Regions from separate parts of the Micromonospora sp. NBC_00898 genome, predicted to be linked through region 1. Evidence: riboswitches for the same ligand, from Rfam matches in the RefSeq annotation. Region 1 holds a riboswitch; each other region holds the start of a gene.
What was found. A riboswitch is a leader RNA that binds a small molecule or an ion and turns the genes downstream of it on or off. The one in region 1 is predicted to bind cyclic di-AMP.
Positions count from the first base shown of each region.

Region 1 (5,442 bases):
GCCGAAGCTGGCCAGGGTCCCCTTCCGTACCTCGCGCAGCCGGCCGTGCGGCAGGTCGGGCGCGTTGACGTTGAGCACGCTCTCCACCGGCCCGGCCAGCAGTCGGGGCAGCAGGGCGAGGGCCACCCGGGCGGCGGTGGACCAGTGCCGCTCGGCGTCGCGGACCCGGGCGGCGGCGGCCACCGCGGCGCCGCCGCTGGCCGCCGTGGCCTCCCCGGCGGAGAGCACGTCGAGGGAGACCGCCATCGCCCGGCAGCCGTTCGCGGCGGCGGTGAACGCGGCGCCCACGGTGCCCGAGTGCAGCACCGCGCGGCCGGCGTTCGCACCCCGGTTGATCCCGGAGAGCACCACGTGCCCCTCCCGCTCCACCGCCGTCCGGGCCAGCCAGCCGATGCCGGGTGCGGCCATCCCGTCGTCGTTGGTGACCAGCACCCGCAGCGTCATCGTTCGGCCGCCCGCCGGCCAGGTCCACCACCACCCGGCTGCCGTTGGCGCCCAGGTCGGCGGCGAACCGCCGGTACAGGTCGGCCGGTCATCCGCCGTACCCGTCCATGCGCGCCGCCTCCTCGAATCCGGAGGCCCGGATTCCCCGCGCGCCCCGCGTCATGCGGAGCGTTGCCAGCCCGCTCCAGGTACGGGACGATCGTGCGGACCGCCGACGGCGAGGGGGACGGTGTGCTCAGCCGCGAGACGTTCAGCTACACCGTGCAGGCGCGCTGTACGCGGGCCGAGGCGGTCGCGCTTCTCGGCGACCTGAGCCGCCAGGGTGAGCTGCACCCGCTGATCGTCGGCGTGCGCCGGCTGCCGCCCCACCCGGGCGCCCTGGCCAGCTACGCGATCACCGACCGGCTGGCGGTCGGGCCGCTGCGCTTCCCGGTCACCTACCAGGCCGACGTGCTGATCGCGAGCGAGGACGAGGTGGTGACCGTAGCCCGGCAGCGCCCCGCCACCACCGTCCGCAACCACACCCGGCTGCGGGACGAGCCGGGCGGCGTGACGCGGATCGACGTCGAGATCACCCTCTCCGCGCCGGCGCCCCTGTTCGGGTACGCCTTCCGGCAGGCCCGGGCGGCCCACCTCGGGCTGGCCAGCCGGCTCGGTGCGGCGCTGGACCGCGGCCCGGACGCCCCCGCCGAGAGCTGACCGCCGGCACGGCCGGCCGCGTCCGCCCGGGCTGACCCGTTGGCTGCAGCCCGGGTCGCGGTCCGACGGCGGTCGGTCAGGACCGGGGCGCGGCGGCCGCCGGGCGGCGGCGGGCCGGGGTGGCGGGGCGCAGCCGGCCCCACGGCTTGTAGGTGGAGAGCACGGTGGCGATCAGCAGCAGCGTGCTGGAGACCGCTGGGGCGACGACCAGGTCCACCCGGTGGTGGGTGGAGGCGGCGGCGCCCAGCGCGCCGAGCTCCCGGATCCGGGGCGTCAGCAGCAGCAGGACCAGGCCGAGCATCACGGTGGTGAGCGCGAACTTGACCAGCACCCACCGCCAGCGCAGCAGCCCCCACGGGGTGAGCAGCGAACTCACCACCCCGACCAGCCAGACCACGACGCTCAGCGGCGCGAAGAGGTAGGTGACGACCAGCCCCGCGGTGGGGTAGACCACCGCGGGGTCGGCGCCGCGCAGCCCGGCGACGCCCAGGGTGAGCAGCACCAGGTCCGCGCCGAGCCAACCCAGCGCGGTGACCAGGTGCAGGGTCAGCAGGGCCTTGCGGCTGGCGGGGGCGAGTCGACTCATGCCGACCATGCTGGTCCGGCGGCCCGGCCGCGTCGTGGGGCCGGCGGCGACATCCGGCGTACGTCGGCGGACGTAGCCGGGGTGGCCCGTGCGGCGACGGGCCACCCCGCTCGCTCAGTAGACCGACAGGTGCACGTGGTTGGTGTGGTCGCTGGACGGGTCGCCGTTGCCCCCGCTGTACGCCTTCCAGCCGCTGCTGGGCAGCCAGATCTGCTTGAACCAGATCACGTAGAGCACGGCCAGCGCGTCGGCGTTGCGGATGAAGTAGGCGGACAGGTTGTTGCCGTACGTCCGGTCGCCGCCGGTGGCGACCCCGCCGAAGCCGTCGGACTGCGCGGCGAAGTCGCACGCCCGGCCCTTGGGGTGCTCACCCGACCCGCTGGGCCGGTGGCAGGAGACGTACCGGGTGAACCCGGCCGCCTTGGCCTGGTTGAGCGCGTGCAGGGTGCGCGGGGTGATGCAGCCGTCGGCCGGGGTGGGGTCGTCGACGCTGCACGACTCGGGCGGCCAGGAGCCGTCGGAGTTGCGCGGTGCCGGGGTGGCGTTCGCGGTGGACGTGCCGCGGGCCGAGCCGCCGCTGCTCGCGCGGTCGTTCGCCACCTCCAGCGCGCGCTCGGCCTGCTGCTTGCGCTTGGCCATCACCGCGACCTGCTTGCGCTGTTCCTGGATCTCGGCGTCCAGCGCGGTCCGGGTGGTCGTCGCCCGGTCCCGGGTGTCGATCAGGTCGCGCAGCGCCCGGTCCTCGTGGGCGGCGACCTGGCCCAGCGCGGCGGCGCGGTCCAGGAAGCCTTCCGGGCTGTCGCTGTTGAGCAGCGCCCCAGCGGTGCCGAGCCGTCCGGTCCGGTACGCCACGCCGGCGATCTCGCCGACCTTGGTGTCGCGGACGCTCAGCTCGGCGTTGATCGTGGTGAGCTGGTCGGTGAGCTGCTTCTGCCGGCCGACCGAGCGGGCCAGCGCGGCCTTCGCGTCCAGCCAGCCCTTGCTGGCCGCGTCGAGTTGGGCGCGCAGCGCCGGGGTGCCGCCCTCGTCGTCGCCGGGAGCGGCGGCGAGCAGGCCGGCCCGGGGCGCCGCCGAGGCGGGGCCGACCGGCACGGCGGCGACGCCAAGCGCGAGCGTCGCGACGAGCAGGGCCGCCAACCGGGCGGCCGTCCGTCGTACAGGTGCCACTGCTGGCATTCACTTTCCTTCCGTCAGCCGCCGACCGGGTTAGCTGACGGGTTCGGGACGGAAGATCCCTACCGCTGGCGCGGATGCACCCCACGAACATGGTTCCCCGGTTCGCCGCGGGCGGCGATTAGGCGGCGGCCACCGCAGGCGCCGGAGGGCGCCGCCCGGCGGAGGCCGGGGCCGAGCCTACCGGTGGTGCTCCGGCTCGGCCCGGTGAGCGAAGGCCGCAGCCGGGAGCAAAACCGGCATTAGCGCACAATACCCACTTTGATTTAAGTTTGTCCTAACTACCACTCGACCGCACCACAAGCCCCGGATGACGCTCCGGGCTCGATCTGCAACGTGGCGTGGTCGATCCGGAAGTCCTCGTGCAGGGCCGCCCGCGCGGCCGCCAGCACGGTGCCCACCTCGGCGTCCGGCGCCATGGTCAGGTGTGCCGAGGCCACCTCCATGCCGGAGGTCAGCGTCCAGACGTGCAGGTCGTGCACCTCGGCGACGCCGGGCACCGCGGCCAGCCGGTCGTGCACCGCGGTCACCTGGAGGTGCTCCGGGGCGGCCTGCACGAGGATGCGCACCGCGGCCCGCCCCAGCCGCCAGGTGCGGGGCAGGATGAACAGCCCGATCGCGACCGCGACCAGGGGGTCCGCCCACCACCAGTCGGTGAGCGCGATGACCAGCGCGGCGCCGATCACCCCGAGCGAGCCGAGCAGGTCGCCGAGCACCTCCAGGTACGCGCCGCGCAGGTTGATGCTCTCCTGCGCCCCGGTACGCAGCAGGGCGAACGCGGCGATGTTGGCCAGCAGGCCGAGCACCGCCACCGCGAGCATGGGACCGGCGAGGACCTCCGGCGGCTCGCCGAACCGGCGTACCGCCTCGACCAGCACGTAGACCGCGACCGCGCCGAGCAGCACCGCGTTGGCCAGGGCGGCCAGCACCTCCAGCCGGTAGAGCCCGAAGGTGCGCTGCGGGTCGGTGTCGGCGTGCCGGGTGGCGGTGATTGCCGCGAGGGCCATGCCGATGCCCAGCACGTCGGTGAACATGTGCCCGGCGTCCGAGAGCAGGGCCAGCGAGCCGGTCGTGAAGGCGGCGACCGCCTCGACCAGCATCAGGGCGGTGAGCAGCCCGAACGCGGCCCAGAGCCGGCCCCGGTGGCGGTACGCGGCGTTGGTCACCGCCCCGCTGTGGTCATGACCTGCGCCCACGCCCACACCCTTTCGCCCTCGCCCCGGCCGGGCCCAATCTATGTTCACATCGCTATGTATGCAACTGAGCGGCCGGCATCCGCCCCCTCGCGGTCGAAGCCCCGCTCAGCCCAGCGGGTCGACGGTGGTGAGCCGCTGCGTCGCCCGGGACAGCGCCACGTACAGGGTCCGTACGCCGGAACCCGGATCCGCCCGGATCTCGCTCGGCGCGACCAGCACGACCCCGTCGTACTCCATGCCCTTGGCCTGCAGGCTCGTCACCACCTGGAGCCGGGAGCCGCCCAGGTCGCCGAGCCAGCCGGCCACCTCGTCCCGGCGCGGCACCGGCGTGATCACCCCGACCGTCCCCTCCACCTCGGCCAGCAGGGTCCCGGCCGCCGCCACGGCGGCCGTCGCCAGTTCGGCGGCCGGCACGGTCCGCTCGACCGGCTCGACCCCGGTGGAGCGCACCGCGGTGGGCAGCGGCAGGTCCGGGTAGAGCCGGCGGATCTCAGCCGCCGCTACCGCGAAGATCTCCGCCGAGTTGCGGTAGTTGGTGGTCAGCGTGAACTGGTGCCGGCGGCGGCGCCCCAGCGCCTGGTCGCGGGCCCGGGTCAGCTCCTCCGGATCGCCGGTCCAGGCGGTCTGCGCCGGATCGCCCACCACCGTCCAGGAGGCCAACCGGCCGCGCCGGCCGATCATGCGCCACTGCATCGGCGAGACGTCCTGCGCCTCGTCGACCACCACGTGCGCGTACTCCCGGTAGTCCTCCGGCCGCTCCCGGGCCGCGGCCCGGGCGGCCCGCTGCCGGTCGGCGAAGGTGGTCAGCTCGCGGACCCCGCCGGCGAGCTGGAACGGGTCACGCTTCGCCTTCGCCGGCCGCATCGGCTTGCCGAGCAGCGCGTCCAGTTCGTCGAGCAGCGCGATGTCCGCGATGGTCAGCCCCGCGGTGTCCAGGCTCCGGTACGCCTCCGTCAGCAGCCGGATCTCGCTGCCGGCGAGGATGCCGCCGGCGTACCGGCGCAGCCGCTCCGGCCGGGCCAGCCAGCCGAGCACGTGCCGGGGGTGCAGCCGGGGCCACCAGGCCTTCAGGAACTCCCGGAACTCCGGCCGGTCGATGATCTCGTCCTCGAAGGCGCGCTGCTCCGGCAGCCGGCCGACCCGCAGCTGGCGAGCCTGGGCGTACAGCGTCGCCAGGACCCCGTCGAAGCCGGCCCGGCGCACCTCGTTGCGGCGCGCCCCCCGGGGCAGCGCCCGGTCCCGGATGCCGTCCAGCTCCCGGCGCTCCAGCCGGAGCAGCTCGCCCCGGTAGAGCAGCCGCAGCTCGGCCGGCGCGTCCGGCACGGTGTCCCGGACCGCCCGCTC
Region 1 is NZ_CP108775.1:212,942-218,383, forward strand. Features, by position in the region: gene OG799_RS01040 (5'/3'-nucleotidase SurE) at 1-444, opposite strand, end outside; gene OG799_RS01045 (SRPBCC family protein) at 646-1,143, shown strand; gene OG799_RS01050 (hypothetical protein) at 1,220-1,729, opposite strand; gene OG799_RS01055 (coiled-coil domain-containing protein) at 1,844-2,905, opposite strand; cyclic di-AMP (ydaO/yuaA leader) riboswitch at 2,909-3,040, opposite strand; gene OG799_RS01060 (cation diffusion facilitator family transporter) at 3,184-4,098, opposite strand; gene OG799_RS01065 (HelD family protein) at 4,204-5,442, opposite strand, start outside.

Region 2 (5,442 bases), 3.3 Mb from region 1:
TGCCGGTGGCCGAGACGGTGCTCCGCGGCCTGCTCGACCGGGGCGCCACGGTGATCCTGCGGGCCCACCCGTACACCGCGCAGAACCCCACCTCGGCCCGGCAGCTCGCCCGGCTGACGGAACTGCTCGCCGCCGACCGGGCCCGAACCGGCCGGGCGCATCTGTGGGGCGCGGCGGCCGCCCGCGAGCTGACCCTGACCGAGTGCGTCAACCGCTCCGACGCGCTGGTCTCGGACGTCTCCGGGGTCATCTCGGACTACCTCTACTCCGGCAAGCCGTACGCGGTGACCGACATGGGCGTCGACGGCGAGCACTTCGTCGAGCGGTTCCCGCTGGCCGGCTCCGGGTACGTGCTGCGCCGGGACATGTCCAACGTGCACGAGGTGCTGACGCAGCTGCTCGACACCGACCCGAAGGCGGCCGACCGGTGGGCCACCCGGAGCCGCTACCTCGGCGACTTCCCCGCCGACTCGTACGCGGAGGCGTTCCTCGACGCCGCCCGCCGGCAGCTCGAACCGGACTGGAACCCGCCGGCGCCCCGGGCCGCCGACGCCGTCGCCCAGGACGGGTCGCCCCTCTCCTCCACACCCTGACCACTCCGGGCACGGTCCGACGGCGCCCGTCGGGGTGGTCACGCGCCGAATCGCCGACGGCGAGCGGAGTAGGAGCGCAGGGCGCGGAGGAAGTCGATCTTCCGAAAGCCCGGCCAGTACACGTCGCAGAAGTACAGCTCGGAGTAGGCGGCCTGCCAGAGCAGGAAGCCGGACATCCGGCGTTCGCCACTCGTGCGGATGACCAGATCGGGATCGGGCTGGCCGCCGGTGTACAGACGCGCCGCGACGTGGTCGGCGGTGAGGCGCTGCGCCACGTCGTCGAGGGTGGCGCCCGCTCTCGCCTCGTCCTCCAGCAGGGCGCGAACCGCACTGACGATCTCCTCGCGGCCGTCGTAGCCGAGGGCGACGGTGAGGTGGAAGTCGGTGGCCCGCTCACGGGTGGCGTCCTCGGCGAGCTTCAGGGCGTGGCGGGTCGAGTCGGGCAGCACGTCCGCGCGGCCGGCCAGGTGGAGCTGCCACGGGTTGGCCGGACGCAGCAGTGGCTCCGCCACGACGTCCTCGATCATCCGCATCAGGTTCGCCACCTCGTCGGAGGCTCGTTTGCGCATGTTGTCGACGGAGGCGACGAACAGGCTGACGTGGTGGATGCCCAGCTCGGCACACCAGCCCAGCACCTCGTGGATGTGCTCCGCGCCGTACCGGTGGCCGAGCCCGGCGTCGTCGAAGCCCATCTGCCTGGCCCACCGGCGGTTTCCGTCCATCACCATCGCGACGTGGCGCGGCAGCGACGTGTGGGCCAACTCGGCGCGCAGACGGCGGGCGTAGAGCCGGTAGACCGCGCGGCGGACGGGCTGCATCATGATCAGATCAAACCACCTCGGCGAGCCCCCTACCGGCCCGCGGGTCAGTGGTACGGGTCGAGCAGGGCGAGGACGGCCTCCGGGTCCTCGACGTGGGCGTTGTGCCCCAGGCCGGGCAGGGTCGCCACCGGGACGCCGAGCTCCTTGAGCTGGGCAGCGGTCACCATCGGGTCCTGCTCACCGCGGGCCAGCAGCACCGGCACGTCGGTCGCCGCGAGCAGGGCCGCCAACCGCGGCTCCCCCACCCCGAACGCGGCCGGGTCCATCGCCAGCCGCCAGCGGCCGTCCTCCCGGCGCAGCCCGGCGTCGACGACCGGGTGGTCCGGGGCGAAGAGGCCGGCGAGGCCGGCGACGCGCAGGTAACGGCGGGCGGCCTCGTCCCGGCTGGCGAACCAGGTGACCGGCCGCTCGGCCAACTCCCGGGCCTTGCCCAGCTCGGCCGGGGACCAGACCGCCTTGATGCCCAGCCCGACCACGGCGTCCACGGGCAGGCCGAGCTGCCGCGCGGCCAGCGCCAACGCCACCACCCCGCCGAGCGAGTGCCCGAGCACCACCAGCCGGTCCCGTGGCCCCAGCCGGTCGGCGACCGGCCCCAGACCCGCCACCACCCGCCGAGCCAGCGCCGCGAAGGTGTACGCCGGCAGCGGCGGCGACCAACCGTGCCCGGCCAGGTCGGGGGCGAGCCACCGCCCCGCCCACCGGCGCTCCAGCAGCGGCGCCCAGGGCAGCCACACCTCGCCGGTGGTGCCCAAGCCGTGCAGCAGCAACAGCTGGCGGGTACCCGTCTGTTCGCCCATACGGCGCAGTGTGCCACCGGTCGAACAGCAGGCGCGAGAGCCGGCGGCGGGCCGGACCGTCGCATACGACGTCGGGCACCGGCTCTCGGAGGAGCCGGTGCCCGACGGGTGACGCGGAGTGGATCAGGCGGAGTAGCCGCGGGTGGACATCCAGTTCGCCAGGTCGATCGTGGTGATCCAGTACGACGGCAGCGCCGGGTTCGCCGAGTCGGCGATCCGCACGGTCCGGCCGTCGTTCTTGTAGCCCACCACGGCGATGTAGTGGCCGCCCGGGAAGGAGTGCCAGCCGCCGTCGGTGTCGGTGGCGTCGCCCGCGATGTTGGCGACGACGCCCCGCCCGTCGGTGATCGCCTTCACCACGTCGGCCTGGAGCTGGTCCATCTGGGCCGGGGTGGCCGCACCGGGGATCATGTGGGTCCGGTACGGGTTGCCCTTGACCATCTGGTTGAGCCCGCGGGTGGTGTCCTCGGCGGAGTTGGTGCCGTTCTCGGTGGCGCCGAGCGGGGCGACCATCGCGTCCTGGGTGGTCTCGACGCCGCTCGCGCTGAGCGCGTTGCGGACCGCGGCCGGGCCGCAGTTCCAGTATGCGGTCTGCGCCTCGTAGGTGTAGTCGAGGACCTTGGTCGACGGCGGCTTCGGCGCCGCCTTGCGGGTCAGGTCCGGGTCCGGCTTGGCCGAGGTGGCCTTCGCCGACGGCGACGCGCTCGGCGAGGTCGACGGGGACGCGGGGACCCGAGCCTCGCTCCGGGTGGCGACGTCACCCAGCCGGGGGGCCAGCTCGGCGACCACGGCGGTCTTCTCCTGGCGGACGGGCGCGTCGTCGCCGTTGGCGAGCAGGGCGCCGGTGCCGGAGGCCAGCACGAGCGCGGCGGCGGAGCCGGCGACGATCTGGTACGGGCGCTCGGTGGCGAGGCGCCGCAGCTGCCGCTTGAGGGTGTGCTTCACGTGATCCTCCACGGGGGCGGGGGCGGCACCCACCGGCCCCGGCGCGCGGGGAAACTCACGCGCGACAGGTCACGGGCAGGGTGAACCGCGGGAAAGGGGGGCGCCCGGTCAACCGGGCGGCAGGGCGGATACCGGAATCAGCGCGCCGGTCAGGCGGGCGACGGCACCGCGGCGCCGTGGAGGCGGGGGGACGAACGAGGGCTGGGATGCACGAGGATGGAACTCCTTCCGACACCGCCTACCGGGTTAGCTGACGGATTCGGGCGGGAAGATCGCCCTACCGCGGGCCGTGGCTCGCGGATTCACCCCGGACGTGCACTGGGTCCCCGGTTCGTGAGATCACGATTGAGCGGGTCGGCGCGGCGTCGCCTCTTGCGATCGAAAACCGCACCGGACGCGCCGACACTACCGGTGGGTACGCGGGACGCCAACCCATCTCACCTGCTTAAACATCGGCCACCATTACGCTGACCGGAACAGCCCGTCACTGATGTCACTCAATGGGACGAGCAGTTATGACGGAACCGTCGGGCGACAAGCGGACATCGGGTGGCGAGCCACCGGAAATTGCGGGGGTCGATCGCCCCAACTGGCCACGATGACCGTTTCCGGATTGGCGTGACCAGGCTCACCGAATTCTGGTCACAATTCAGCCAACCCGCGCCGGCCGCAAGCGCGCCGGGCGGGCCGGAGCGGCGCCGGCCACCACCGGGGCGAGGGTCTCCGTCACCGCCTCCGCGCGGCGTACCGGGACCGTGCCGGGGCGCAGCGCCGCCGCGGCGGCGTACGCCTCCGCGGCCAGCGCCCGGGCCGCCTCGGCGGCCAGCTCCGCGTCCCGCCACGCCCGCTGCTCCCGCTCGGCCGCCGTGCGGTAGCCGGCCAGCCGGCCGACGCGTACCACCCGGGCGAGGACGATCTCCTGCTCCGCCGGGTGCCGGCGCGGATCCCATCCGTTCCGGTGCGCGAGGACGTCAGCGAGCTGCCGCGCCGACAGCTCACCGTGCCAGTGCGCCGCCATCGCGGCGTGGTGCAGCCACCGCTCCCGGACGGCGTACTCCGCCGGCGTCCGCGGGGTACGCGGCGCGGGCAGCACGGCGGCGCCGGCGAACCGACGGGCGGCGCTCTCCGCCTCGTCGTACGCCCGCCAGGCCCGGTCGACCTCGTCGTGGGCCCGCAGCCATTGCTCCCGCCGTCGGCGGGCGGTCTGCGCGGCCCCGGCGGCGGCCACCGCCACCTCGTCGGCGTACCGGCACAGATCGGCGAGGCGGGCCGCCTCCTCGGCGGCCGGGTCGGGGACCGGCTCGGCATCCGACGGGGCGTCCCGCTCCGGGCGGGCGACCAGCACGGCGAGCACGGCCAGGGCGAGCAGGAGCAGGGCCGACCAGATGGCGGCGGCCTGCGGAACCTCGATCAGGAACTGGTACAGCACGGTCTGCTGCATGGTCGGCACCTCACGGGAACGATGTGGCGGAGGAGAGGGCCGCACGCCCCGACGCGGCGAGGCACGACCGGAAGGGTCGCCATCGGGCCGCCGTCGGGTGGGGTGCGGGGGTGAGGTTCGGTGGAGAGCGGCCGCGGGCGTGGCCCGCGGGCGGTCAGCGGGCCGGCGGTGCCCGGGAGCCGACGGCCGCCGCGACGGTCCCCGCCACGACCGGGTCTCGGGAGATCGCGACGACCACGTTCCGCGGAGCTGCCAGCGGGGCGCCGATGCCGACCGGCGGTGCCTGGCCGACTCCGGTCGCCAGGTCGCCGCCGGACGCCCGCGCGGCGCGACCCCGGTCGGCGGTGGTCGCCCCGCCCGGTACGCGGCCCGCATCGAAGACCGCCGGCCCGCTCGGGCCCCGGCCCGAGCCGCTGACGGCCGGCCCGGTCGAGACCCGGCCCGCGGGCAGGACGGCCGAGCGGGTCATGACCCGGGCCGGGTCGAGTGCGGCTGGGCCGATCAGGGCGAGGGCGGCGTCCGCGGGCCGGTCACCGGGCTCCGGAACGGCGTGGGGCGCGACGCGGAGAGCCGGCGGAATCAGGGACCAGGAGGATTCCGGGGCGGCGGGGGTCACCCCGGCGACCGGGGCCGCCTGGGCGGCGGCGGCCGCACCAACGGGCAGGGTGACGGTGCCGAGCGAACAGGCGACCGCGACGGCCAGACCGGCCAACATCCGGGCCGTCCAGCGCGCCACCCACCACAAGGGACAGGCGAGCGCCACCGGAAGCACGGTCCCACGCTACCGCCGACGGCATCGCGCCGCATCGCCGCCGGGCGTGTCGCCGGCCGGATCGCGGCACCGA
Region 2 is NZ_CP108775.1:3,524,993-3,530,434, forward strand. Features, by position in the region: gene OG799_RS17160 (CDP-glycerol glycerophosphotransferase family protein) at 1-593, shown strand, start outside; gene uppS (polyprenyl diphosphate synthase) at 632-1,414, opposite strand; gene OG799_RS17170 (alpha/beta fold hydrolase) at 1,459-2,211, opposite strand; gene OG799_RS17175 (C39 family peptidase) at 2,335-3,168, opposite strand; cyclic di-AMP (ydaO/yuaA leader) riboswitch at 3,377-3,518, opposite strand; gene OG799_RS17180 (hypothetical protein) at 3,806-4,597, opposite strand; gene OG799_RS17185 (hypothetical protein) at 4,752-5,369, opposite strand.
Region 2: linked by a shared signal. The riboswitch ahead of OG799_RS17175 (C39 family peptidase) and the one ahead of OG799_RS01055 (coiled-coil domain-containing protein) in region 1 are both predicted to bind cyclic di-AMP.

Region 3 (5,442 bases), 2.4 Mb from region 1:
CGAGTCCGGCGCGGTGAGCTGGAGCGCCACCTCGGGCGTCATCACCAACTCGTCCAGCCAGCCCGCGCACGGCGGTTCGTACAAGGCGTGGCTCGACGGGTACGGCTCGACCCACACCGACACCCTGTCGCAGTCGGTGAGCATCCCGGCCGGATGCCGCGCGACGCTCTCCTTCTACCTGCACATCGACACGGCCGAGTCGGGCAGCACGGTGTACGACAAGCTGACCGTCAAGGCCGGCAGCACCACCCTGGCGACGTACTCCAACGTCAACGCCGCCGCAGGCTACGTCCTGCGGTCCTTCGACGTCTCGTCGCTGGCCGGCACCACCGCCACCATCTCGTTCAGCGGCGTGGAGGACAGCTCCCTGCAGACCTCCTTCGTCGTCGACGACACCGCGCTCAACCTGAGCTGATCGAAGACGCAGCGGCCGGTCGTCGTCCTCCCGACGGCCGGCCGCTGCGCCATGTCAGCCGTAGGTGGGGCGCTGCGGCCAGCCGGGCGGCGAGTCCTCCCAGTCCTCCTGCCGGCCGTACGGGGTGAGGTCGAGGAAGCTGTTGATGAACAGCAGCCGGTCCACCCCCCGCGCCTGGGTGTAGTAGGTGCGGTAGACGTCCTCGCCGCCCCGCAGGAACACGCTCAGCATGAATCCCCGACCCGCCCCGCAGTCGTCCGAGAACGACGTGCCGTGCGAGGAGACGAACGGCAGCGTCCACCCCTTGCGCTCCTTGTACGCCTCGATCTGCGCGAGCGGCATGTTGGACACCGTCGCCCAGCTCACCACAGCGCGAGGACGATCCGCTCCGCCATGTCGCTCAGTCCCGGCCAGCCGGCCGGCCGACCGGTCAGTCCCACCAGAACCGGACGACCTCGGCGTCGATGACGCAGCCGGCCAGGTCCGGAACATCGTCGGCGTCGTACACGCTCATCCCGTCCAGGCAGTAGACCGGGTACTCACAGGCGAACGCGAGTGCGTCCGGCCTGGTGCGGGGAGGACGGGTCATCGCCAACTCCAGACCCGACCGGGTCAGGCTCACCAGCTCGGCACCCCAGCGCTCACCCCAGTACCGCAGCACCGCACCGTGCACCGCCGGCTCCGGGCAGTCGTTCCAGTATCCATAGTCCAGCAGCGTCAGCACCTGCCATCCGCGCGCCGCCTCGACCAGGGCCACCAGCACCGACGCCGGTCGCCCGTCCGGCTCGTAGGGCAGGCTGAACTCGTCGAGCCGCAGCGGCTCGTCGGGCCACCGGTCGAGCATGTCGGCGCGTGTTCCGTCCGGCTGCGACTCGAACGTGCCCTGCGGGTTCAGCAGCGCGACGGCGTCCAGGCCGGCGGAGCGGGCGACTCGCGCCGCCGGGTCGGGCTCCACCAGGCCGTGCGAGGCGTACGCCTCGTCCACCGACGGGATCAGCACCGGCCGCCAGCCGGTGCGCTCGTGCACCGCGCGCAGCCGCCGCCACCAGGCCAGCGCGTCGTCGCCTTCGGCCGGGAAACCCAGCACCCGTACGCCGTCGGCCAGCGGCAGCGGCGCCAGCTCGGGCACGTTGATTCCCAACGCGGCCAACCCGCCCGAGACGTCGTCCACCGTCCGCCCCCATCAGGAGATCATCGGTCGACCGTACCGCAAGCCGCGCGGGGCCGGGTCGGCCTGGAGCAGCAGCGACTCGCGGTCCTCGAGGACCTGGTGCAGGCGCGGCTGAGCCTGGGCGAACACAGCCAGGTCGTCATCGACCTCCGCAGGCTCCCGCAGCGGCATCCACTGCGGGAAGACGCGGAACGCCCGGCCGGGATGCCGGCCGGGCGCTCGTCGCGTGGTGCGGTCGCGGCCTGCCGGGGACGGGCCGCGACCGGAGGTACGTCAGCGCAGGCGAAGCTGCTGACCCGGGAAGATCAGGCCCGGGTCGTCGCCGACCACGCGCTTGTTGCGCTCGTACAGCGCGTGCCAGCCGCCGGCCAGGTCCTGCACGTCGGCGATCACCGACAGCGTGTCGCCCGGCTTCACCACGTAGCTGCCGGAGCCGCCCGAGGCCGGCGCGGTACGCCGGTGGCTGCGGGTCGCCGGCTGGTCGCCGCGCGAGGAGCCGGCCGTCGACTTCGACCCGGAGTCCGAGCGGGACTTCTTCGCCGACCCGGAGTCCGACTTGGACGAGTAGTGCTTGGTCGAGCCGCCCTCCTTGCCGCAGACCGGCCAGGCGCCGATGCCCTGCCCGTCGAGGACCTTCTCGGCGATGGCGATCTGCTCGCCGCGGCTGGCCAGGTCGGCCCGGCTGGCGTACTTCTGGCCGCCGTAGCCGTTCCAGGTGCCCTTGGAGAACTGCAGGCCGCCGTAGTAGCCGTTGCCGGTGTTGATGTGCCAGTTGCCGCCGGACTCGCACTGGGCGATGGCGTCCCAGTTGACGCTGGCCGCGCTGGCCGGTTCGGCCGGGCCGAGGATCGCGGCGGCGCCGGTGGCCGCGCCGACGACGAGCGCCCCGGCGGCGATCCGACGCGGGCCGGTCCGGCGGTGGCGTGCGGTGTATTCAGTTGCCATGGTTTCCTCCACGCCGACGAGGTGAGCTGTCGGGTTCGGGCCGAGGAGCCCGGCCGCCGGTCGGCGGCTTCACCCCGAGGTGTCGAGCACCGAGGAACGTGTGGGTCCCCCGCTCCCGCCTGAGGTCCAGGTACCACCTGGCCGGCGGCGGGATTAGGCGTTGCCGGCCCGTGGTGTCCGCGATCGCGAACGGATACGACGTTAGGAACGGTTTCGGGTGATCGCCCACTTCTTGTGAAGTTCTTCACCCGGCCGGGCGAAGGCGCGGAATTTCGAGTTGCGACACTCCCGAGCGTGCAATAGGGAGGCCGCCGGATGGTTGCCCGGCGGCCTCCTCAGTGGCGGTCAGTACGTCAGGCCGTAACCCTGTGCAAACAGCGGCACCTGCCCGTCACCCGCGTTGATGGGCCCTCCGCGTACGGAGTCTCGCCCACCACCGCGATCGCGGCCCGGTAGGTGCGGTCGATGCCGGTGCCGCGCTGGTTGTAGGTGACTGTCGTGGTCGGACCCGCCGCGGCCCGGATGCCCTGCAGGATAGTGGTGCCCGGGGTGATGTTGCCGGAGGAGCCCTGCCAGGAGATGGTCCAGCGTGAGCAGTGAACGGTCCGGTCGATTCCTCGGGACCGCTGAGCCCCGGGGATCCGGTCCGGGCTACGGTGGCGGGGGCCGCCGGCACGACGCACCGGGCGCTCCCCGGCGGCGACGGACGGCGGAGCGGGCGAGGTGGCGGCGGGAACATGACCGACTACGGGCACGAGTTGATCTTCGGCGGCTTCCTCACCCCCACCGCCGGCCAACCCGAGCAGGTGGTGGCTCTCGCCAAGCTCTGCGAGCAGGTCGGGCTGGACCTCGTCACCTTCCAGGACCATCCCTACCAGCCGGGCCACCTGGACACCTGGACGCTGATGTCGTACCTGGCGGCGGCGACCAGCCGGATCCGCCTCGCCGGTAACGTGCTCAACCTGCCGCTGCGCCAGCCGGTGGTGCTGGCCCGCAGCGTGGCCAGTCTGGACCTGCTCAGCGGCGGCCGGGTGGAGCTGGGCCTCGGCGCCGGCGCGTTCTGGGAGGCGATCGAGGCCGCCGGCGGCCGCCGGCTCACGCCCAGCCAGGCGGTGGACGCGCTGGACGAGGCGGTCCGGGTGATCCGCGAGGTGTGGGCGGCGGACCGGCGCGGCATGGTGCGGGTCGAGGGCGAGCACTACCGGGTGGTCGGCGCGAAGCGCGGGCCCGCCCCGGCACACGACGTGGGCATCTGGGTCGGCGCGTACAAGCCGCGGATGCTCCGGCTGGTCGGTCGGGTGGCGGACGGTTGGCTGCCGTCACTGGCGTACCTGGCCAAGGGGCCCGGGGAACTGGCCGAGCTGAACGCGCTCGTCGACGAGGGCGCCGAGGCGGCCGGGCGGGAGCCGCGGTCGGTGCGGCGGCTGCTCAACGTCTCCGGCCGGTTCGGCCGGTCCCGGTCCGACTTCCTGGACGGGCCACCGGAACAGTGGGTCGAGGAGCTGACCGGGCTCGCCCTCGACCACGGCACGTCCGGGTTCATCCTCGGCGCCGACGACCCCACCGCGATCCAGCTCTTCGCGCAGGAGGTGGCGCCCGCGGTGCGGGAGTTGGTCGCCGCCGAACGCGCCGAGCCCGGCAGCCGGGCCCGGGCCCTCGAGGAACAGCGCGAGGTGGTCGAGGCCGGCGGCGCGACCGCCCTCGCCGTCACCGCCACCCCGGATCCGGGGGTACGGCTGAGCGGGCGCCGCCTCTGGGACGAGACCACCCGCCCGGTGGCGCCGGCCGCGCCGGCCGGGCACGTCTACACCCCGCACGCCCAGGCCGTCGGCGCGCACCTGGTCGACGTGCACGACCACCTACGGCAGGAGCTGGGGCAGCTGCGGGATCTGCTCCAGCAGGTCCGGCGGGGCGCGGTGTCGGCGGACGACGCCCGCGCGGCGCTCAACGAAATGACCATGCGGCAGAACAACTGGACGCTGGGGGCGTACTGCGCGGCGTACTGCACGGTGGTGAGCCAGCATCACGGGCTGGAGGACAATTCGATCTTCCCGCACCTGCGGCGCGTCGACGCCGGGCTGGGCCCGGTGCTGGACCGCCTCGAGGAGGAGCACGTGGCGATCCACGGGGTGGTCGAGGGGGTGGACCGGGCGCTGGTCGAGCTGATCCGGGAGCCGGGTGACTTCAGCGCGGTGCGGGAGGCGGTGGACCTGCTCACCGACACGCTGCTGTCGCACCTGTCGTACGAGGAGCGGGTCATCGTCGAGCCCCTGGCCCGGTACGGCTTCTACGCCGGGCAGGTGTGAGGCACCGGCCGAGGCATTCCCGAGGACCCGCGTGACCTAGCTGACTTTTGTTTCCCGAAGTCAGAGGGGTAGCGTCTGCGGTGCGGCGCGCGTGACCGGCCGACACCCCTCACCACACGCAGGAGCAGGACATGAAGATCGCTGGACGTACCGCCCTGGTCACCGGGGCCAACCGCGGCTTCGGCCGCCACCTCGCCGCCGAACTGGTGGCCCGCGGCGCCACCGTCTACGCGGGCGCCCGCAATCCCGACAGCGTCGACCTGCCGGGCGTCACCCCGGTCCGGCTGGACATCACCGATCCCGCCTCGGTGGCCGCGGCGGCACGGCTGGCCGGCGACGTGACGCTGCTGGTCAACAACGCCGGCATCAGCACCGGGGCGGACCTGCTCGACGCCGACCTGGCGACGATCCGGCTGGAGATGGAGACCCACTACTTCGGCACGCTGTCGGTGGTGCGCGCGTTCGCGCCGACGATCGCGGCGAACGGCGGCGGGACCATCCTGAACATCCTGTCCGCCCTGTCCTGGGTGAGTTTCCCGCAGACCGGGGCGTACAGCGCGGCCAAGTCCGCCGAGTGGTCGATGACGAACGCGCTGCGCACGCAG
Region 3 is NZ_CP108775.1:2,651,738-2,657,179, forward strand. Features, by position in the region: gene OG799_RS12920 (M4 family metallopeptidase) at 1-415, shown strand, start outside; gene OG799_RS12925 (DUF899 family protein) at 470-907, opposite strand; gene OG799_RS12930 (DUF4253 domain-containing protein) at 846-1,586, opposite strand; gene OG799_RS12935 (transglycosylase family protein) at 1,860-2,531, opposite strand; cyclic di-AMP (ydaO/yuaA leader) riboswitch at 2,528-2,701, opposite strand; gene OG799_RS12940 (LLM class flavin-dependent oxidoreductase) at 3,269-4,837, shown strand; gene OG799_RS12945 (SDR family oxidoreductase) at 4,969-5,442, shown strand, end outside.
Region 3: linked by a shared signal. The riboswitch ahead of OG799_RS12935 (transglycosylase family protein) and the one ahead of OG799_RS01055 (coiled-coil domain-containing protein) in region 1 are both predicted to bind cyclic di-AMP.